DNA from 3 places in the Exiguobacterium sp. s183 genome. Region 1 is predicted to be linked to each of the others. Evidence: riboswitches for the same ligand, from Rfam matches in the RefSeq annotation. Region 1 holds a riboswitch; each other region holds the start of a gene.
What was found. Region 1 has a riboswitch for thiamine pyrophosphate ahead of thiW (energy coupling factor transporter S component ThiW). Riboswitches for the same ligand answer to the same signal wherever they lie in the genome.
Positions count from the first base shown of each region.

Region 2: it holds a riboswitch for thiamine pyrophosphate, as region 1 does, so the genes downstream of both, KNP62_RS02725 (Ykof family thiamine-binding protein) here and thiW (energy coupling factor transporter S component ThiW) in region 1, are expected to answer to the same signal.
Region 3: it holds a riboswitch for thiamine pyrophosphate, as region 1 does, so the genes downstream of both, thiT (energy-coupled thiamine transporter ThiT) here and thiW (energy coupling factor transporter S component ThiW) in region 1, are expected to answer to the same signal.

Region 1 covers NZ_JACSKN010000002.1:529,920-537,563, reverse strand. Annotated here, with positions in the region: gene KNP62_RS08290 (putative quinol monooxygenase) at 1-103, shown strand, start outside; gene KNP62_RS08285 (VOC family protein) at 118-1,002, shown strand; gene KNP62_RS08280 (LTA synthase family protein) at 1,039-2,856, opposite strand; gene KNP62_RS08275 (VOC family protein) at 2,944-3,342, opposite strand; gene KNP62_RS08270 (VOC family protein) at 3,342-3,764, opposite strand; gene KNP62_RS08265 (GNAT family N-acetyltransferase) at 3,883-4,359, shown strand; gene thiW (energy coupling factor transporter S component ThiW) at 4,388-4,873, opposite strand; TPP riboswitch at 4,941-5,039, opposite strand; gene KNP62_RS08255 (hypothetical protein) at 5,090-5,836, opposite strand; gene KNP62_RS08250 (hypothetical protein) at 5,910-6,602, opposite strand; gene KNP62_RS08245 (AAA family ATPase) at 6,697-7,617, shown strand; gene KNP62_RS08240 (DUF58 domain-containing protein) at 7,620-7,644, shown strand, end outside.
Region 2 covers NZ_JACSKN010000001.1:518,963-526,606, reverse strand. Annotated here, with positions in the region: gene KNP62_RS02745 (DUF1643 domain-containing protein) at 1-462, shown strand, start outside; gene KNP62_RS02740 (energy-coupling factor transporter transmembrane component T family protein) at 476-1,210, opposite strand; gene KNP62_RS02735 (ABC transporter ATP-binding protein) at 1,192-2,535, opposite strand; gene KNP62_RS02730 (ECF transporter S component) at 2,528-3,103, opposite strand; gene KNP62_RS02725 (Ykof family thiamine-binding protein) at 3,096-3,686, opposite strand; TPP riboswitch at 3,769-3,869, opposite strand; gene KNP62_RS02720 (GTP-binding protein) at 3,929-5,128, opposite strand; gene KNP62_RS02715 (hypothetical protein) at 5,240-5,506, opposite strand; gene KNP62_RS02710 (SMP-30/gluconolactonase/LRE family protein) at 5,519-6,400, opposite strand; gene KNP62_RS02705 (class I SAM-dependent methyltransferase) at 6,549-7,148, shown strand; gene KNP62_RS02700 (ISL3 family transposase) at 7,581-7,644, opposite strand, start outside.
Region 3 covers NZ_JACSKN010000001.1:956,002-963,645, reverse strand. Annotated here, with positions in the region: gene pknB (Stk1 family PASTA domain-containing Ser/Thr kinase) at 1-1,489, shown strand, start outside; gene rsgA (ribosome small subunit-dependent GTPase A) at 1,532-2,419, shown strand; gene rpe (ribulose-phosphate 3-epimerase) at 2,423-3,079, shown strand; TPP riboswitch at 3,100-3,200, shown strand; gene thiT (energy-coupled thiamine transporter ThiT) at 3,274-3,849, shown strand; gene KNP62_RS05130 (thiamine diphosphokinase) at 3,846-4,433, shown strand; gene rpmB (50S ribosomal protein L28) at 4,491-4,679, opposite strand; gene KNP62_RS05120 (Asp23/Gls24 family envelope stress response protein) at 4,932-5,294, shown strand; gene KNP62_RS05115 (DAK2 domain-containing protein) at 5,317-6,996, shown strand; gene sdaAB (L-serine ammonia-lyase, iron-sulfur-dependent subunit beta) at 7,060-7,644, shown strand, end outside.

The sequences.
Region 1 (7,644 bases):
AGCGCTCGATCACCACATCCATTCATCGCATTATCAGGCATATCGTGATGAAGCTGGGGAGCTTCTCGCCGTACGTGATGTCTATCGTTTGCATGAAGTCTGAAAGGAGACTTTCTCATGATTACGCAACCTGTGATCCCATGTATTTGGTTTGAGGAGAATGTCGAGGAAATCGCCGAGTGGTATGTCTCCATCTTTCCAGATTCGTTTGTCGACTATACGACGAGATTTTCAAGCTCGCCAGCAGGCGAGACGACGATTGTGACGTTATCGCTCGCTGGGCAGTTCTTTCAGTTACTCGGGGGAGGCACGACAAAAGAACGAAATCCGTCTATTTCCTATATGGTATCGCTCCCGACAACTGAAGAAATCAATGCGCTATGGGAACGATTATCTGACGGAGCGGAGATCTTGATTCCATTAGATACGTACGACTTCAGTCAGCGTTATGGATGGTTGAAGGACCGCTACGGGGTTTCTTGGCAAGTCATGCATGATGGGGGGATGGACATTCAGCTCGTGACGCCATGCCTCTTGTTTGTCCAGGATGCTTTCGGTCGCGCCGAGGCGGCGATGAACGATTGGATTTCCATTTTCAAAGATTCGTATGTACTGGATGGACATACGGTACGATACACGGAAGAAGACGGGGAGGAACTCGACGGGAAAATCAATTATGCCCGTTTCGTCTTATCCGGCCGAGAATTTGTCGTGATGGACAGTAATGAGAATCATATGTTTTCATTTAACGAAACACAGTCGCTCATCGCTTTTTGTGAGACACAAGACGAAGTCGATACGTACTGGGAGCGGTTATCGGCTGTACCAGAAGCAGAGGAGTGTGGTTGGCTGAAAGATCGCTACGGCGTCTCGTGGCAAATCATTCCGTGGGAAATGGAAGAGATGATGACGGTCGGTTCGCAAGAGCAGATTGAACAAGTCGTACAGGCGTGTCTGCCCATGAAAAAACTCGATATCGCGACGTTGCGTCAAGCCTATTAAACAAACCTCCCGAGACAAATAGCTCGGGAGGTTTTTTCATGGACTCATTTGCGAGAGGGCATCTTTCTCGATGATGGTATCCGAGAGCCGGAGCTGATTGGCCGCGCGGTCGATGTAAGGAGCGCATCGATCGAATGCGACTTGCTTTTCCGTCTCAATGGAATAGCATGTGCCGTTACCAGCACGTTCGGTCAAGTCTGGTTCATAGTAATGGTCTTCATATCGGAAAGCGCCCGTCCGAAAGACGGTCAGATTCGGTGTATCATTCAAGAGGGAGTCGCCAAGCATATATGCCGGAGAGATCCCAAGTACATCAAGAATCGTCGGTGCGATATCGATTTGACCGCCACTTGCCTCCATGACTTCTCCTGTCGTCAGTCCAGGTGGTTTGATAAAGAGAGGGACAGCACGGTCGAGTTGAAACGCATCAACCGTCGAGTCTACTTCTTCGATGGTAGCCATCTCTTCTCCAGGTGCCGTCAGACCGCTATCGTGGTCACCATATAGGACGAGAAACGTCTCATCCCACAACCCATCTTGTTTCAATCGTTCGATGAACTGACCGACCGCCGCATCGACGAAATGAACGGTATGGTAATAGTTTTCGAGAAGTGGGTCGTCAATTTCTGACAGGTCCAATCGCTTCTCGTCCTCCGGAATGTCGTACGGCGTATGACTCGTCAATGCGACTAAAAACGCATAAAACGGTTCATCCAACTCTTCCATGAATCCGACGGACGTATTCAAGAATTCCTGGTCGTTGAGTGCCATCCCGATGATGCCTTGGTCGGGGTAGTCTTTGTCGCTAAAGAAATGATTGAACCCGATGTTGTCATAAAAATCATCCCGATTCCAAAAGTCTTTACGGAAGGAGTGCATGGCTGCCGTATCATAGCCGGCCTCGTTTAAGGACTGAGAGAGCGCGCTGAATTGATTTCCCGGGAAACGTGTGTACACCGAACCGGATTTGACAGGGTAGAGTGACGTGTTCACGATGAACTCCGCATCGGACGTCCGCCCCTCATGCGTCTGATGATACACGTTCGGGAAATAGAGCATGTCACGTCGCAATCGATTTAAGTTCGGTGTCAATTCCTGTCCATTGATGCGTTGATCGATGACGGAAGTTTGGAACGATTCGAGTTGTAGGACGATGACGTTCGTATCCGGACTCGGGGCACTTAATTCCTGATAAGAGAGTGCTTTGATTTGAGAACGCTCCTCGTCTGTCAGGGCTTCGTTCCATCCCATGGCACGTTCGACGCCTCGGGCGACATCCATCGCGTGATAGCCCCAAAAACCGAGATGATAATATTCACGCATATTCGAGATTGGGTCGTCTGCAATCCATTTTTCCCCGCGCTGATAACTGAGGGTGAGCGGAATCGTGAAGAGAAGAAATCCGAGAGTGAAGCCGGCGAGCGCCAATCGTCTTCCGTTCCGCTTCGCTTCACGGACAGGATGCCGTTTGATGTAACGTAAAATTAAACCGTAAATAATGAGGTCGATGAAGAAGAACGCATCAATCGGGCGGATGAGCGTCAAGAAGCCACCCCCGACATCTCCCATCTGTCCGATATCAGACAGTAAGGCGACAGATAATAAGTCTTCAAAATAGCGATAGTACCAGACGTCCGAGACGAGTAGGGTACTATGCAGGAACAGAGAAACGTATAAAATCCATCGGCGAATCGGGTAAGACACGGCAAGTGCCCAGCTCGTCAGGAGCAGAATCGTCGCCAAATTGATGAGGAAAAACGAGAAGTCGAACGCCGTCGCGGTCAACCAGCTAAAAAAGAAGAGCTTTGCCAGAGAGAGTGACAAGTAGCTCCAATAATCGAGATATTTGATCATGAACAACACATCCTTTTCATACCCATTCCCGATGAGACGAGTGAGGGAAACGTGAAGATGTGTCCAACAAAAAAGAGGCACAGGGCCTCAGTTAATCAGAAACGTATCACGCAGTTCGATGATGGTTCCTTCCGGTGCTTTCAATTTACTTAAATGACCGTCGACGACGAAATAGATGTTGCCACCGTGCTTCGGCAAGAACGTGACGCCTAGCTGTTCGAGTCGTGCGACTTCCGCTTCGAGATCATCCACATAGAGGGCGAAATGAACGGGACCGGCCGTATGTTTCGAGTAGTCTTGTAACGTTTCATCCGTTTTAGCAGTCTGGAGCTCGATATAAAAATCCCCGAGCTTGAGCCAACTATTGAAGTCACGCGTATGGAAGTTTGGCGATTCTTGGACGAGTTCAAAACCGAGTGCTTCGTAAAATGACTTCGATGCGGCATAATCTGGTGTTTGGATACAGATATGGTGAATTTGTTTCATTAAGACTTTCCTTTCGTTTGTAGGTTGTTCACGCGATCGCGATGGAACGGGGAAGTCACATCTTCCGAGATAAGACTGATCGTATGTCCATCCGGGTCCACTACGTCAAAGCAAGACATGCCTCCGAAATCGTGAAGCGGTGTCGCAATCAACCCTGCTTGTTCGAACGATTGATACGCGAACTGGATGTCTTCACAAATGACGTTGAAATAGACATGGGCTTGTCCTGACGCATCTTTGAACGTTGTGGGTTGCGGTGACGAGGTTTGGATCAATCCGAGCTGAGTCGAACCGTCTGGTAGACACAAACCGATGCCTCCTTCCCAGCGACCAATTTCTTTGGCATTAAAATAAGTTGTATACCAGTGTAGGGACTGTTCTACATCTGATACGGGAATGAAGATACTTCCGATTCGGAACATGTGATAACCTCCTTTTCTCTTATTAGTGTAGCGAATGCATGATCTCGAAGATACGGGGGAAGAAACTTTTTACGGGAGAAAGCGTATGAAAGAGAGAGAAAATCAATGAGGTGAAAGCATGAAAGGAAATGAAATCACGATTCAACCGATTGATGCACTCAATCGAGAGGCAATCATTGCTCTGACAGTGGACGAGAAACAGTCCCGATTCATCGAGACGAATGCCGAGTCGCTTCAAGAGATGGTCGAGGATACGAAATATAATTGGAAAAGCTATGCATTTTATGACGGTGCGCAACCGGTGGGCTTCATGATGGTCGGAGCAGAAAACCAGACAGAACGGTATGTGTGGCTCGATCGTTTCATGATGGATCAACACAAACAGGGGAAAGGCGTCGGGACGAAGTGTCTACGCATCGCAGTGGCATTTATCCAGACAGAGTACGATGTGGATGATATCATCCTGAGCCTCCATCAAGAGAATGAAGTCGCGAAACGATTTTATGCAAAGAACGGCTTTGTCGACAGCGGCTTAATCGATGAATCGAACGGCGAAGCAATCTGGGTCTATCACACAAAAAACCGACCGTCATGAGTCGGTCGGATTCCTAAATCAAAATACGTTATTTGAGTATGCTCGGTCGCAACTGTTTGACGCGTGATAAGACGAGCCAACCGAGAAGCGCACCCGTCAAACTAGAGGCAAGGAACGCTGGGACGAAGAAGAAGGCACCGAACGTCGAACCCATCAACAGTTTCGCATACGGGACGGCAATCAACGAGGCGATGACACCAGTTCCGATGATTTCTCCGAGAGCGGCAGCATAGACGCGATTCGTGCGAACGAAGAACATACCAGCAAGAAATGCACCAATCATGCCACCGGGGAACGCGAGAAGTGACCCTGTGCCGGTCATGACGCGAATGAGTCCGGTCACGAATGCGACGAGAACGGCTCCGATTGGGCCGACGGTGACTGCGGCAATCACGTTCACCATATGCTGAATCGGATAAGCGCGGGCGACACCTGTGGGAATCGAGATGAACATTGAGCCAACGACGGCGATGGCGACGAGCATCGCCATCCAAGTGAGTTGTTGAATACGCATGAATAGTCTCCTTTCAAAAATAAAAACGCCACGTTTCCAGACGGAAAAATGGCGTGGACATACAGAGACGTATCCCAAGCCACTTCCCTACGCTGGTATGAGCCAGATCAGGTTCAAAGGGTCCGGCAAATGCCGTCTCAGCCCGAGGGCTCCCCTAGTGGTCGTTTATTGGTTTGAGTATAACATAGCTATCTGAAATCGGGAGGGTTCATGAAATTATCCTTCATACTTGGCTAACAGGTCCTCATAGTCCTTCTCGTTCCAAAAGAGCGGTGAGATGGATTCGGGACCTTTTAAAATTTCTCCATCTTGATCGTATACGATGGCATATCCACCTTCGACATCGAACACGAACAAGTCGGCAGTGACTTCGGTCACGCCATTCCCGGCGATAATCACATCGTCGATTGGTTCTCTTGAAAGTTCGACACCCGCTTCATCGAGTTCGACGAGGAGGGCTGACGTGTACGCGTGACGGTCATAGACGGATTGAAATTCATCCTGCGTTAGGACGACGTCGGTAGGAGGGGCACTTGTTCCGAATTTTCGATTTTCAATCTCTTCGACGTATTGAAGGAAAGACTCCTCTTGCCAAAAGAGTGGTGCGACCGACTCAGATCCATTGATTACCGTTCCGTCCTGACTGTCGAATACCGTGGCATACGTCCCATCATCGAGTTTGAACGGATAAATATCTGCATATGTGTGCTCAAGCCCGTTTCCGGCAATGATGACGCGTTCAAACGTCTCGCGGAACGGTTTGATGCCTTGTTGCTCGAGCGCAGCGAGGAGTGGTTGTGTTTGTTCATATTGGTCATAAACGTCTTTAAAGTCTTCACGTGTCCATTCGGTGATGGGTTCATCGGTTGATTCGATTGGGATCGGATTGTCTGCCACCGTATCTGTATCCGTACAACCCGTCAGTAAAAGTGCACCTAATCCGAACATCACCCATCGTCTCATGATTTCATCCCCTTAACTGACATTTTCCACCATTTTATCATTCATGAATGAAAAGTAGAACCTGTGCACATTCTCACTCGGGGTGAGGATGGGTCGTATAGTGATCGAGTGTGCTCTTAAAGTGAAGCGTATCTTCTTCAGAAATCGTCACACCTGATGAGGTGCCGTAGCGAACCGCATGATAAACGGACGGGTTCATCGGTAAATCGATGCGTTGGAACCACTCTTGCAGTGTCTCATGAGCACGCAATCGCTTGGCTGGTACGAGAGATTGGTTGAATGTGATCAGTGCATCACGAATCGGGACGTTCGTGAACGCTGTGAGCGTCGAAACGGACGAAGCGTTTTCGCGTTGTAGCGATTCGACAAGCGGGTCTGCGTTTGAATCAGCATGATCTCGTGCGCGCGCCAAACGTTGCTTCCGTTTTCGATAGATATAAAAGGACAGGCAACCGAGCGCAAGCAAAGCGCCGAATAACCCGAGATTTCGTCGTGTAGATTCTCCAGATTCCGTGATTCTCTCAAAAAAGTTATGCTTTCCTTTTTGGGGGTCCAATTTAAATGGGTAATCTGCTTTGGATTCACCAATTAAAATTCCATCATCTTCATCCGATAAGAGATCAGTCGGAGGACTGTTATTTTCCTCGACGGGGATCGTTTCCGGATTATAGAGCCACTCGAATACACTCGTTGCAACCACTATCATCGTGAACGTACCAAGGAGTGTGGTGGCAATCAGGAGAAGAAACTTGTTCGTCCAGCGCAAGAGGATACCTCCTTTTTGAATGTTCAGACTATTTGTTGTTTATCTTACCATAAAAAGGTAAAGTTTGAGTAAGACAAAAAATGGAGGTCGTCATATGGGCATGGAGCAGGTCATCAAACAGTTGAACGAGGTGTATTTAGGAAAAGAGGATGTCGTACGCCTCTGTTGTACGGCGTTACTCGCGGAAGGACACATTTTGTTAGAAGATGTGCCAGGAACGGGGAAAACGTTACTGGCCAAGACGATTGCAACTAGCTTTGACGGCGCGTTTTCCCGGATTCAGTTCACGGCCGATTTGTTACCGTCTGACGTGATTGGCGCAGATTATTTCAACATGCAGACCCAGACGTTCGAGCATCGACAAGGACCAATCTTTGCGAATATCGTCTTGATCGATGAAATCAACCGAGCGGTTCCACGAACGCAGTCCGCCTTGCTCGAGGCGATGGAAGAACGGCAAGTCTCCATCGGGGGAGAGACGTATCCGATGCCAAAACCATTCTTCGTCATTGCGACGCAAAACCCGATCGAATCGGCCGGGACGTTTTCGTTACCGGATGCACAGCTCGACCGCTTCCTCATTTCGATTCCGGTCGGTTACCCTGATGTCGCGGAAGAGCGGGAGCTCCTCTTACAAGTCATGCGTCAAACACGGAAAATCGTGGAGGCGGTCGCGACGTTAGACGAGTTACGCCGCGCACAAGAAGAAGTGAAGCAAGTATCGATTCAAGATGACGTCCTCGATTATTTACTCGGGCTCGTCCATGCGACACGAGAACACCAATCTGTCGAGGTTGGTGTCAGTCCACGAGGAGCCATCGCGCTCATGCGAGCGTCTCAAAGTTATGCCTATCTGAACGATCGATTGTATGTCATTCCGGAAGATGTGAAAGCCGTGGCACCTTATGTATTGGCACATCGCCTGACGTTGACGCTTGAAGGAGGCATCAAATCGACGAAACAGGACATCATCCGTTACATCTTAGACACCGTTTCTGTTCCGGTCGAGGGTTGATGATGACGTTCTCGACACATAACGCCC
Region 2 (7,644 bases), on a different contig from region 1:
TATTCACCGCGCATGAGCGATGCCTTTTTATCAGGTACGACAACGCAACGTGCTTATATGTTGATGCAAAATCATTTGTCGCAACCGATTCGGGAGATGCGTGTCATCAGTCTCGTGCCAACACTTGCCATCAATGATAATCTTCCCTATGTGGAATCACAGCTCGACGAGACGAATTATCACTATGTCGAAGAGACGTTACAAGAGGTGGAGGCGAGCGGCGGGATGATCATCGTCGGTTGGGGCTCGCCTGGTCGATTGATGCACCATGCGACATCCTATAAATCGCTCTTTGCCGATTACGAGTCGAATATGTACTGTATCGGTACGACCGCTAAAGGTGAACCGCAACAGATTCGTATGGCCAACGAGAACACGGTACTCGAGGCGTTCAACAATGAATCGGTAAAACCAAAGTTTCGGATTGTGAAGGAAACGAAGAAGGAAGATGACTCCATGTGAGTCACCTTCCTTTTTATATGCCCGCCCAGATGGCGATTCCAAATAACGCGAATAATACACCTGACCAAACAAAATCACTTGATTTGACCTCAACCTTGTCATAAATCGTTCGTTTTCCACTCGTGAACCCTCTCGCTTCCATCGAAAAGGCGATGCGTTCTGCCCGTCGGATCGAACCTGCAAGGAGTGGCAACAGTAATTTCGGAACGTGCCGAAGGCGTTCCCATTTCGTGTTGAGCGAAATTCCTCGTAACTGATGTGCATAGTGGAGTTGCTGTAGCTCACGCTGCAACAAAGGGATGAAACGGAACCCGACAATGGCACTATAGGCGATTGTTGGCGATAACTTCGCCTGTTGCATCAAACTCATAACGAATCGCTTTGAATCCGTTGTCATCATGAAAAGAAGGGAGAGGACCGTGAACGCCAGGACGCGAAGACTAAGGGCAACGGCAACACGTCTCTCTTCAACTGTGATGTCCTGACCGAGTATGGTCATCCATGTCTCTCCCACAAGATTTTTCCCAAACACGAGCGTCGTCCAAAACGTACCGAGCGCCGTGATGAGAAATGGGATTAAGAACAGCCCCCATCTTTTCCACGATACGTCTGTCGCCACCAGCTGAATCAGTAGCGTACCGACAATGATGACAAGCGGGGTCCATGGGTTGTAAAACAGTGCCAGACCGAACATGATGAGCGTCAATGTCACAAACTTAACCGTCGGATTCATGTCATGGAGTGACATCGTTCTCCCCTCCCTTGCAATCGATAATCAAGGAGCATCTCTGTGTTCTGCCATAGTTCATCCCCGAACGGTCCCGAAAGCTCCCCATCCTTCATCAAATAGAACGTATTGGCGATATTGGCGAACGATAGGTCATGGGTTACGAACAGGATAGTCTGCCCTTGTTCCGCATGCCGCTTCATCAGCGCCTCGAGTGCATGGAGTGACACTTCGTCCTGACCTGCAGTCGGTTCATCGAATGCAAGCAATTGCTTATTTGATAGCGACTGAATTCCAACTGCGAGCCTCCGTTTTTGACCATGGCTAAGGGATAACGGATGGAGGAATCTCTGATTATGAAGCTCCATGTCAGATAACACGGTCTCAATTGATGTTTCGTGACCAAACTGCAACTCTCGCTCAACGGAGTTCATAAAAAATAGATGTTCTGGTGATTGTGGCACGAGTCCGACCCGATGATCGTGTTCGGTTATGCTTCTTAAAAATGTCGACTTCCCGCTCCCATTCGGTCCGAGAACGGCAATCACTTCTCCAGCTCGGACGTGGAGCACCGTCTCGTTGAGCTGAAACGAATCACGTCTGACCTCATTAACCTTGTAGCGTTGAATAGCTGAGAGTGACGCGTTCGACTTCACAAATGCAAAATCCTCGACCGGACGGAATGATTCATTCCTAACGACACACCCTCGCTCTAACTCAATATGCCAGTCAAAGTAATCTCCCCATAGATGAGGACGATGCTCGACGACAATGACATTCAGATCTTTCATTTTGTCGAGCCATTTTACAAATTCTTGCGCGGTCACTGGGTCTAGATGCGTCAACGGTTCATCGAGCAGTAGCCACTGAGGCCTTCCGACTAAAGCGCAAGCGACAGCGATCCGCTGTTTCTGTCCGCCTGACAACGAATCAATTTTGCGGTTTCGATAATCACTCAACTGTAACGATTCGAGGATTTCCGTCACGCGTTGTTCGATGTCTGAGACAGGTGTCGACAAGTTCTCAAGTGTGAAAATCAGTTCTTCTTCCACCCGCTCCATGACAAATTGCGTATCCGGGTCTTGAAACACCGTTGCGACCTGCTGATTGATCTCGCCAGGTGCATAGTCGTCGTATGATCGTCCAAGTAGTTCGAGTCTACCATCAAGGATTCCGTCACAATTCTCCGGATAGAGACGGTTGAATAGCGCAAGAAGTGTCGACTTCCCGCTCCCGCTCGCCCCACTAAGAATCGTACGACCTTGACGGATTGAAACGGTCACGTCTTCAAGAATCGCCTCAGAACTCTCTGGGAATCGAAAATGAAGTGACTCTGTCTCAACCATGGACGTTCCCACTTCGTGAAATCGCATAACCGCGAAGTGATCCTGTCTTCAGCAATAGGTCACTGAGCAACTTCCCACCGATTCCAGCGATGACCATCCCACTGACGGCTCTCAGCCCGAACATCGTCGCCACATATTCTGGTTCGAGCATCGCAAATCCGCTCATGAAGTAAGTGTATACGAAACTCGTGACGGCCGAGCCAAATCCTGCTAGCATGAGAACCCAAAGCTCATATCGACGATAACCTGTCATCGCAAAGACAGCTTCCGCCCCAAGACCTTGGACGATGCCGACCAAGATGATGCGCGGTCCGATTGCATTCCCAATCAACATTTCAATCGTCGCTGCCATCACCTCCGAGATGAAGGCCGCACCCGGCTTCCGGATGATGTACGCCGAGATGATTGACACGATGAACCAGATACCGAAGATCCATTCATAGGCGATGGGTCCGATCAACCCTGCCCACAAGTTACCGATATGAACGAACAATAAATAGACGACCGCGAAGACAACAGATAATACGGAGACAAGGACGACTTCTTTCAATTTCCACGATTTAAGCATGTCGCCCTCCATGTGACGGACTATTTACGCTGAACGTCACCGTCATGACAACATGTCGGTTCTTTTCGCGCGCCCGCTTAAAAGCCGCCTCATAGTACGAGAACACGTCATCTAAGTTCCCATGGACGCCTGATGCATAATGCATCGACTCGTTATAGACACCAGCCTGTTTTGCTTGCTCGATTTCCTCATAGATAAGCTCCATGTAATTGTCAGCACCCATCGGATACAGTGCGAACTGCGAGGACACGTACTGGTCTCTTGATGCACCGTTTGATGGTTCGCTCGGTGCCTCGAGAGCCTCATCTCCCGTTGAATCTCCCGGACAACCGACAGAGAATGTTCCGCTCATCGAGACGTGCTTCCCTTCCTCGGAAGCAAGACTCAAGACCGTTCGAGCGACGTCAAACACATGCTCGACTCGTCCACGGATGACCGTCGACACGTCATCCGTATGTCTCCACACACCTGACAGATCCGTTCGTTTTAGTGCACCTTTGATTGTCCCGACAAAATCGTCTGTCATCGGGCTTAGTGTGAATCGAAACCCGACAATCGGACTCGTACCACATGATTCATTCATTCTTTTTCCCCCTCTAAATGTGTTTGCATAAAAAAAGCCGCATTCATGAGAATGCAGCAACAAAATCTATACAAACTTGCATAGAGAAAGTGCCGCACTTCCTCACGCCAGTATTACCTGGATCGAGTTATAAGGGATCGGAGCCATGCTCACATCTCAGCCGAAGCACCCCTAGTGCAGTCATTGATATGCGGTTACTTATGCAGTCACAGTATAGCGATGTTTCGAAGCTTTGTAAACGGTCAATCTGAATAGGTGACGTATTGACCCGTACCAGGGAGCGGGTCATGGAGCGTATCCCACGATGTTTCCATCTCCTCATCCGTCAACAAAAATGCGTCAAGTGAACGCTCGACAGTCTCCCGGTCCATTCGTTGACCGATGAGGACCAACTCGTTCTGTCGGTCTCCGTACGGTTCGATGTAGTCTTCGCGCAGTTCAGGTTCTGTTGCAAACATAGCCTCTCGTTCGCTCTGCGGAAGTGTCGCTAACCAGCGCCCCGCATGTTCGAGCGTTGATGCATATCCAGCTTGTGAAAACAGACAAGCAAGGTCGTTTCGTGTCGCAATCCACAAGAAACCTTTGGCACGAACGATTTCTTCAGGGTAATGTTCCATCCAATTCATCAAACGCTCAGGATGGAATGGTCGACGCCGACGGTAAACGAACGAACTGATGCCATACTCTTCTGTTTCCGGCGTATGTTCTTCCGACTCGAGTTCTTGAATCCAACCTGCAGCGCGCATCGCTTGGTCAAAATCGAACAACCGGACGTCAAGCAGGTCGTCTAACACCACATTCGAGTAGGTCGACGTCAACAACTTAGCACTCGGATTGAGCGTTTTCAGTAATCCCTTCATTTCCTGCAGTTCTTCTTCAGATACCCTGTCCGCCTTGTTCAATACGATGATGTCCGCAAACTCGACTTGGTCGACGAGAAGGTCGACGACTTCACGTACGTCACCTGTATCGACGGCTTGTTGACGTTCCATAAGCGATTCACCGGAATTGAAATCTTTGAAGAAGCGGTACGCATCAACGACGGTGACCATCGCATCGATATAGACACGTTTCGTCAAATCGATTCCGAGCGCGTCGTCAGCATACGTGAACGTCTGTGCAACGGGAATCGGTTCAGAGATACCAGAAGACTCGATGATGATGCCATCGAGGTCGCGATCTTTCGTTAAATCATAGACGGCTGTCAACAAATCTTCGCGAAGCGTGCAACAGATACATCCGTTCGAAAGTTCGACTAATTTTTCATCGGTCCGGGAGAATCCTCCCTGCTCGATCAACTTCTCATCGATATTCAGTTCACCCATATCGTTCACGATGACGGCATATTTCTTTTGATCTCGGTTATGTAAGATGTGGTTAAGCAGCGTCGTCTTGCCGCTACCAAGATACCCCGAGAGTAATGTAATTGGAATTCTTTTCATGATTTATCCTCCATTTAAATCGTAATGATTACTTTTTATATAATGGAATGGTAACATCTTTTTGTCAACAAAAAAACACGCCACACGGACGTGTTTTCGAAGAAAGTATAATCATTCTTCCAACGCTCTTCGTTCTGCCTCTGAACGCGGATAAGCGTTCGCCTGCCATTCAGCCCGATAAATCGAGTCGAGTTGAGTCAATCCGACTTCATCCTCGTCTTTGTCTGCATCGACGCTCGGCACCTCATCCCACTTCGGGTCGAGGTACGAATGGTCTTCTTCACGTGCTCGGTTTTCTTGGATCTTTTGAATCCCCATCTTAACTGCTGCTGCAATTGCGAACCCAATACCTGCTCGAACCAACAGTCGTTTCACCATCGTATTTCCTCCTCAGCGACCGAAACGATACAATGGCATCCCTTTCACTTCTGTGTCGACGATAAATACCGATCCTGCATCCGGATATTCGGCAAGCGCTTCTTCATCCATTCCTTCACGAGCCGTCGTGATGGCTAATCGATTCAGCCCATCCCCGATAAAGGCGCATGAGGTGACATTCGGCGCAGGAACATGCACTTCCAATAGTTTCACACCTGTTGACGGGTCCCAACGTGACACTCGTCCACCAGCAAAATGTGCAATCCATAGGCAGCCTTCAGAATCGGACGTCATCCCGTCAGGAAAACCTTCTTCCTCGGAAAAATCAATGACGACCTCTCCGTTTGAGAGCGTTCCTGACTTCAAATCAAAATCATATTTCCAAATTTTTTCAGTCGGTGTATCGATATGATAAAAAACGGAATGGTCAGGAGACCACGTCAACCCGTTCGAAAGTGTGAGCTCATCCATGAGTGTCGTCGTCGTACCATCCCGATCGACACGATATAATGTCGCTTGATTCTCTTTGTCTTCGAGATGAAGCGTTCCGGCGAAGATTCGACCGTATGGATCGGCTTTTCCGTCATTGAACCGCAATTGACCGTCCGGATCATCCAACTCGACAATCTTCTTCAAGTCCCGATTAATCTCATCCCATTCATAAATGCCGTCCTTCAAACCGAGGACAACGCCATCCGTCACTTTTGGAATGACGAAACCGACTTGTTTCCCGACTTCAAACGACGAGATTTCGTCTTCTCGCTCATCATACCACCACAATGTATGGCCTTCGATATCTACCCAATAAAACCGCTTCAGCTCGGCATCCCAACACGGACCTTCACCAAGCGTATTTCGTACACGAATCCACAACGACGCATCTACTTTCTCCATCACTTAGCCTCCACTCTATCCATTAGTTCAGAAATCTATTCCCCTCTCGCATCGGGACTATGCATGAATCCAGAAAATCGTGATGGATTTTCACCGTCGTCCGTTCGTTTTGCTATAGTGAAAGAAACGTAGCGAGGGAGTGAATGGCTTGTCGAAATGGGATAAACGATTTAGTTCGGAAGAGTATGTGTATGGGACCGAGCCAAACGAATTTTTACGCGAATGGGTCACGTTTCATCAACCTGAAAGAAAACATGTATTGGCCATCGCTGAGGGCGAAGGTCGAAACGCGGTATGGCTCGCCACGCTCGGCTTTGAAGTCGAGATATGGGACACTTCTATAGCAGGGATCGCCAAAGCGAAGCGCTTGGCGACGTCACGAAACGTATCCATTCAGACGAAACAAATCGATTTGAATGAAGCCGATTGGCCAAACGAGGCGTATGACATGGTCATCTGTATCTTTGGCCACTTCCTTCCACACGTCAGAAAAAAAGTGTTTGCGGGTATCCAACAAACGCTTCGACCTGGTGGTTTGTTTCTGAGTGAAGTCTACGCTACACATCAACTCGCTTACGGGACAGGTGGACCAAACGACGCCGCACTTCTTTACACCGAAGAGATGTTCCACCAACTAGAGGACGATTTCGTACCGCTCCTCTTACATGAGACGGTCGTCTGGCGAGAAGAAGGCACGCTCCATCACGGCGAATCTGCTGTGATTCAATATGTCGGGCAAAAATGGTAAACGAACGGCCTTTTCGTTTAAACGAGCCCAGTTTTATGGACTGAGTAACTCGAACTCTATACGGCAATCAGATGGCTCCAGTATTACCCCGGGGTCATCTCTTTTATATTCCGCTGTTTGTGTTCGTCAATGAAAATAAGGGCTTTAGGCGATTAATTCTGCGCCTGACATATTTGTATACGGTCGTTCTTACTCTATATACGCTTTAAAAATAGCGCTGTGCTCTTCCTCAGTTTATATAACGAAGAAAAGTTGAGTCTATTTTATAAGCGACAACTAAAAACATCTTGTATACGTTTCGACGTCGAAACGTATACAAGATGTTTTAATTTAACGATGAAGTAGACTTGTATCCCCTATGTTGATTTTAAGTCACTTTGGATTGTGGTACTTAGTTTTATTGGGTATTCGGATTTTATGGTGGAAAAGGGCTTATAAATCACCCTTCTCCAAATTCTTAATAAGTGTGGAAAAATCGACACCAAAGTTGTCTGTA
Region 3 (7,644 bases), on a different contig from region 1:
TGCTGTCGCGATGTCGAATGCGACGTTGACGCATACGATGTCTGTTCTTGGTTCTGTCCATTACTTCTCACCCGAGCAAGCTCGTGGGAAATTTGCGGATGAAAAATCGGACATTTACTCGCTCGGTGCGGTTCTTTATGAATTGTTGACGGGTCGTGTACCGTTCATCGGCGAGACGCCGGTCGCGGTCGCCCTTCAACATTTGCAAGATGACCCGATTCGACCGATGGACTTAAATCCAAATATCCCACAAGCGCTTGAGAACTGTGTCATGCAAGCCTTATCAAAATCACCGGGTGCCCGACATGCATCGGTCGCAGCCTTTAAAAAAGATTGCATGACCGCGTTGAGTCGTGAACGTGCCAATGAACCGAGACGACTCTCGGCAAATCAAGACGAGTTCGACCAGACGCTCGTCATGGCACCGGTCGTGCCGGAAGAAAAACAAGATGTTCCCGTGACACCACCACCGGTCACGCCACCAAAAGAACAGGAACCGGAAGAGGTGCCTGTGAAAAAGAAGAAACGAAAATGGTGGATTTGGATCTTACTCATCGTTCTATTGATTGGTGGAAGCATTGCCGCTTACGTGGTCGCCGATGAGATGTCTCGTTCGGTCGTGCCGGATGTCGTCGGTATGAGTATCGGGGATGCGACGACAGAGCTTGAAGCTTCCGGGTTTGTCGTCGAAGTGACAGAACGGGCGAGCGATGATATTGCGGAGGGTGAGGTCATTTCGCAAAATCCGCAAGAAGGACGTAAGCCGAAACGCGGAACGACCGTGACGATTGTCGTATCGGCTGGAAAAGAAACAGTCGAAATGCCGAACGTAGAAGGTCTCTCGCAAACTGCTGCCGAACGTATGTTGAAAGACTTGGCATTCAGCGACCTTGAAATCACAACAGAAGCTTCCGAAACGGTGAATAGTGGAGACGTGATTTCGCAATCGGTCGACCCAGGTGAAGAGGTCGTTCCTTCAGAGGTGACGGTCACACTCGTCGTGTCGACAGGAAGCAACAAAGTGGAACTATCGAACCTTGCTGGATATACGTTCGACGAAGCATCCATTTATGCTGAACAGAACAAATTGAAAATCGTGAAGCGGGATGAATTTTCGACAAGTGTTCCAAAAGGTCAAATCATCCGTCAACTTCCGACAGCCGGGACAGCAGTCGACCCGGGAACGGAGCTCACGGTCATCGTATCGGAAGGCGTTGAACCGACTGATATTTCAATTGAACGTGAAGTGACCGTGGAAGTCGAGCAACCGGACAAAGACAAGAAACCGAAGACGGTCGAAGTCGTGATTCGTACGGTTGACGCACGCGGTGAGATTGAGGTGCTTCGTGATCAAATCACAGAGACGACAACGTATTCGTATACGCTCGTCATTGCCCCTGACGAAGTTGGGACGGCGACGATTGAAGTCGATGGTGAGATTGTCCGAACAGATTCAGTCACATATGCACAAGCTGAAGAGGCACAATAAAGAGGTGACGGTGTCGTCACCTCTTTTTTAAAGGAGGTAGTCATAATGAAAGGAACAATCATTCGCCTTCAAGGCGGGTTTTACGATGTGATGACCGAGACGAATCAAGAGATTCGTTGTCGGGCCAGAGGAAACTTTCGAAAACGCAACATCTCACCGGTCGTCGGCGATGATGTGGTGATTCAAGATCAAGAAGATGGGACCGGCTATATTTTAGAGGTGGAAGAGCGTCAAAACCACCTCGTTCGCCCGCCGATTGCCAATATCGATCAGGCGTTCCTCCTCTTTTCAGTAAAAGAACCGGCGTTTTCGTATCATTTGCTCGACCGTTTCCTCGTCCTCATCGAGTCAAAGCAAATTCATCCAATCATCGTCTTGACGAAGATGGACTTGCTCGATAAACATGAAGTCGAGCCGATACAAGAAGCGATTGCACGTTATCGCGCCATCGGGTATGACGTGATTGAGACATCGACGGAGCATGCTCACGGAGTGGATGAAGTGCGCGGTCTCTTCAAAGGGAAGACGAGCGTCTTCGCCGGTCAGACCGGTGTCGGAAAAAGTTCGTTACTTAACGCCGTCGCGCCAGAGCTCGAGTTGGCGACAGGGGAAATCTCTAAATCACTCGGTCGAGGAAAGCATACGACGCGTCACGTGACGTTGATTCAATTAGCGGATGGTCTTGTTGCCGACACACCTGGATTTTCAAGCTTGGAGTTTCCGCAAGAACTTGAGGCAGATGAACTCAGATGGTGCTTCCCTGATTTCGTGGAACGCCATGACGATTGTAAGTTCCGTGGATGTGCTCATCTGAATGAACCGGGATGTGCCATCAAACAAGCCGTTGAAAATGGTGAAATCGCTTCAACACGATACGAGAATTATGTTACCTTTATGGAAGAGTTAAACGATCGAAAACGGAGGTATTGACAGATGATTAAAATTGCACCATCTATTTTAGCGGCCGACTTTGCCAATTTGGAGGCGGAAGTGAAAGCTGTCCAAGAAGCGGGAGCGGACTATATCCATTTTGACGTCATGGACGGACAGTTCGTGCCGAACATCTCGATTGGTCTGCCGGTCCTCGCAAGCTTGCGTAAAAAATCAGACATGGTCCTCGATGTGCATTTGATGATTGACCAACCGGAACGCTATGTCGAAGACTTCGTGAAAGCGGGAGCGGACATCGTGACCGTTCACGTGGAAGCGACGAACCATTTGCATCGCGTCTTGCAACAAATCAAAGCGGCTGGCGCAAAATGCGGAGTCGTCTTGAACCCGCATACACCGCTCTCGACGATTGAGCACGTGCTTGCGGACGTCGACATGGTATTGCTCATGACCGTCAACCCAGGGTTCGGGGGACAAGCGTTCATCGAATCGGTCGTACCGAAAATTTCAGCACTCAGTCAGCTCCGCCAAGACCGTCAGCTTGATTTTGAGATTGAAATCGATGGTGGTGTCAACGCGGAGACGGCAAAACATTGCATCGACGCAGGGGCTGATGTCCTTGTTGCGGGATCAGCCATCTATAATCAACCTGATTATAAAGTAGCCATCGATAGCATTCGTGGCGCATCTCGTGTATAATCGACGATAGAACAACAAGATAGAGTCGCAAGGGGTGTCACATCATGTGGCTGAGAGGCATACGCTAACCCTTTGAACCTGTTCCGTTCACACGGACGTAGGGATGTGGCGAAAATGCACGTTGCGAATCCAAGCAGCATGGCGTTTACGTCATGCTGCTTTTTGTCGTTCAACCAAATAAAGGAGGAAGAAAGATGAAATCACGTTTCAAATTACAAGCGCTCATTGAAATTTCATTGTTTGCAGCGCTCGGGCTCATTTTTGATTTGCTCATTCCATACCGTTTGCCACAAGGGGGATCCATCAGTTTAGCGATGCTCCCGATCTTTGTGATGGCATTCCGCCACGGATTAAAAGGTGGTCTCGCAACAGGTGCCCTCGTCGGGACACTTCAACTCTTGTTCGGTGCCTATATTTTCACGCCTGTACAATTCCTGCTCGACTATACGGTCGCTTATGGTCTCGTCGGAATGGCCGGAGTGTTCGCGGGGCGTGTGAAGCAAGCTGCGAGCAACGGGGCGACGAAGACGCTTGCCACATATTTAGTACTCGGGGCGCTCCTTGGTTCGATGTTACGATACGCGGCGCACGTCATCTCGGGAATTGTCTTCTTTGCTGAATATGCAGAAGGTCCGGTCGTCGCCTATTCACTCGGCTACAATGCTACGTATATGGCACCATCCTTTGTCATCTCAGCCATCGTGTTAGTGCTCCTCTTCACGACAGCACCACGTTTCACGCGTGTGGCGACACGGGATCTCCGTCAATGAATATTTTGATCGTCGCGGCGAGTCCGGAACCCATTTCGGGCTTACCGCGTGATGCCGATTTTGTCATCGGTGTCGATGGTGGATATCAAAGATTATTAGATGAAGAGATCATGCCAGACGTCGTGGTCGGGGACTTTGATTCGTTTAAAGGACTACCGCCTGAGGAGGCGCTACGCTATCCTTCGGAGAAAGACGTGACGGACTTAGAGATTGCACTAGCGTTCGCGAGAGAACGCGGGGCGACACGGATGGATGTATATGGTGGCTTAGGCGGACGCATCGATATGACGTTTGCGAACGTCGGCTTACTTGAAGCGTATCCGGAGATGGTTCTTCACGGAGAAGGTCAAACGGTTTATCTCGTGAGAACAGGTAGCGAGGTCATTATGAAGCGAGACGGGCACTATCTTTCCTTCATGCCTTGGAAGACGGCCACGATCTCGATTGAAGGTGTCAAATATCCACTCGACCATCATGAGGTCAAGAGCGGGGAGGCGCTGACCATTTCGAACGAATGGACCGAAGCGTCTGCCCGATTGACAGTCCATCAAGGGATGGTTCTCGTCATGATCGTCAAAAAATGAGCAAAAAAAAATCCCATCGGCGAATGCCGCTGGGATTTATTCGTTCGTGTATAAGTATTATACGCGTTCAACGAGACCTGATTTAAGTGCGCGAGCTGAAACCCAAACGCGTTTCGGTTTACCGTCAACGAGAATACGAACTTTTTGTACGTTTACACCCCAAGTACGTTTTGTCTTGTTGAGTGCGTGCGAACGGTTGTTACCTGATTTAGGTGATTTACCTGTTACGTAGCATTTACGTGCCATGCGTTTCCCCTCCTTTTTTATGTGGGTTCGTCCTAATAGACACTCGTTTATATTAGCACGGCTTTTTTCCCGATGCAACTAGAAAATCGTACCATGACAAGAAAAAAACTTGACATTACTCTCAAGGATTTGAATAATGAATGAGGTTATCGCGTTAATTGACCGAGTTTCTGGAGCAGGTTCTTTTAATAACTAGGTACTTATTGTAGAATGTACATTAGGAATCATTCCGAATAAAGGAGGCTACTCCATATGGCAATTGAAATGAAGACAACATATGGCAATATTGACATCACAAGTGACGTCATCGCGACACTCGCAGGTGGTGCGGCGATGGAATGCTTCGGTGTGGTCGGCATGGCTTCACAAGCACAATTGAAAGACGGCATTGCTGAATTGTTAAAACGTGAAAATTATGCACGTGGTGTCGTCGTACGTCAAGAAGACGAAGACGTACATATCGACATGCACATCATTGTAAGCTACGGAACGAAAGTATCTGAAGTTGCATACAACGTGCAGAGCCGAGTGAAGTATACGCTTGGAGAAACTTTAGGATTAAACGTTTCGTCGGTAAATATATTCGTTCAAGGCGTTCGTCTGACGAATGACTGACGAAAACGGAGGAGGATTTGGTGTGGGTTTAAAACGTTTAGATGGATTGGCGCTCTCAAACATGATCGCGAACGGAGCGGCCAACTTGAGCCAAAACGCAGATTATGTGGATTCGCTTAACGTCTTCCCGGTTCCAGACGGAGATACGGGAACGAACATGAACTTGACGATGACGTCGGGTGCGAAAGAAGTAGCAGCGATGAACTCATCAGATATCGCAGAGGTGTCATCGAAGTTTGCTCGTGGACTACTTATGGGAGCACGAGGAAACTCAGGCGTTATTTTAAGTCAGTTGTTCCGTGGATTCGGTAAAGCGGTTGAAGGCAAAGCGGAACTGACAACGGTTGATTTTGCAGAGGCGCTCAAGCGCGGTGTCGATACGGCATACAAGGCGGTTATGAAACCGGTTGAAGGAACGATTTTGACGGTTGCTCGTGAAGCGGCCGACGAAGCGCTTCTTGCGTCAGAGTCGACAAGTGATTTCACTGAATTTATGAAACGTGTCATCGTAGAAGCGAAAGCATCGTTAGACCGTACACCGGACTTGTTGCCGGTATTAAAAGAAGTCGGCGTCGTCGACTCAGGCGGTCAAGGTCTTCTCGTCATCTACGAAGGATTCCTTGCAAGCCTTGAAGGAAAAGAACTCGAGAAACCACATGCACCTGTCATGGATGCGTTGATCGAGGCAGAACATCATGCCCATGCTGCACAAGGATTCATGTCAACAGAAGACATTGAATTCGGTTACTGCACGGAAATCATGGTTCGTTTCCAAGACGATAAGTTAAAGGATGCGCCGTTCAATGAAGACGCATTCCGTAACGAATTGTCAGAACTAGGAGATTCTCTCCTTGTCGTCGCGGACGAAGAACTCTTAAAAGTTCACGTTCACGTCGAGACTCCAGGTGAGGTCATCACGAAAGGTCAGCGTTTCGGTGAACTCGTTGCAGTCAAAATCGAGAACATGCGTCAACAACACTCGACAATCCTTGAAGAAGAACACGGCGCAAATCAGCACGGTGTTCAACAGGCCGAGAAGCCAAAAGCACCATTTGCGATCGTAACGGTGGCAATGGGTGAAGGTGTCAGTGAATTGTTCCGTTCGCTTGGGGCGGCACATGTTATCGAAGGCGGTCAGACGATGAACCCATCGACAGAAGATATCGTCAAGGCGATTGAATCTGCACATGCGGAACATGTCTTTATCTTCCCGAACAACTCAAACATCATCATGGCTGCTGAGCAAGCGGCGTCTGTCGCACCATGCGGCGTCTCTGTCATCCCGACGAAGACGGTCCCACAAGGTCTTGCGGCTGCAATCGCCTTCAACCCAGAGGCGGATGTCGAGATGAACGAACAAGCGATGAAAGCGGCTGCCGCGACTGTGAAGTCTGGTCAAGTCACTTACGCTGTTCGTGATACGAGCATCGATGGCGTGGAAATCAAGAAAGACGAGCATATGGCAATCGCAGAGAAGAAAATTGTTTCTTCATCGACGTCAAGCCTCGAAGCGGCTAAAAAGTTGGTCGATGTACTCGTCGAAGCAGATGATGAAATCATCACGATCTTAACAGGTGAAGGCTCATCTGAATCAGACGTGGAAGCGTTGACGTCATATATCGAATCTGTAAATGATGAGATTGAGATTGAAGTACACGACGGCAAACAACCGCTTTACTCTTATATTTTTAGTGTGGAATAAGCTGTTTCAAGTCCCTACCTTCTGTATAATGAAGGTAGGGATTTTTGAAAGGGGGAAAATGAAGTGAAATATCGTAGTGTGTTTGACATTATTGGTCCTGTCATGGTCGGGCCATCGAGTTCACATACAGCAGGTGCCGCACGCATCGGGCTGATGGCAGGGAAGTTATTTGGGCGAACGCCCCGCACCGCGCGCATCACGTTTTACGGATCGTTTGCGGACACGTATCGGGGTCACGGTACGGATGTCGCGATCGTCGGTGGGATTATGGGATTCGATACGTTTGACTTGCGAATCCCACAGGCGTTAGACATCGCCGGTGAAAAAGGAATCGAGGTCATCTTTGAGACGAGTGACTTGTTGACGGATCATCCGAATACAGCCCGTGTCTTACTCGAAGATGAGTTTGGGACATTTGAAATCGTCGGGATTTCAATCGGCGGGGGAACGATTGAGATTACGGAACTAAATGGGTTCCCGTTGAAATTGACAGGTGGGGGACCTGCGCTCGTCGTCTTGCATCATGACCGATTCGGCGCCATCGCTGCAGTGACCGGCGTCTTGGCGAATCATCAATTGAACATCGGGCATATGGAAGTGAGTCGCCACGAAAAAGGAATGCAAGCTTTGATGGCGATTGAGATTGAT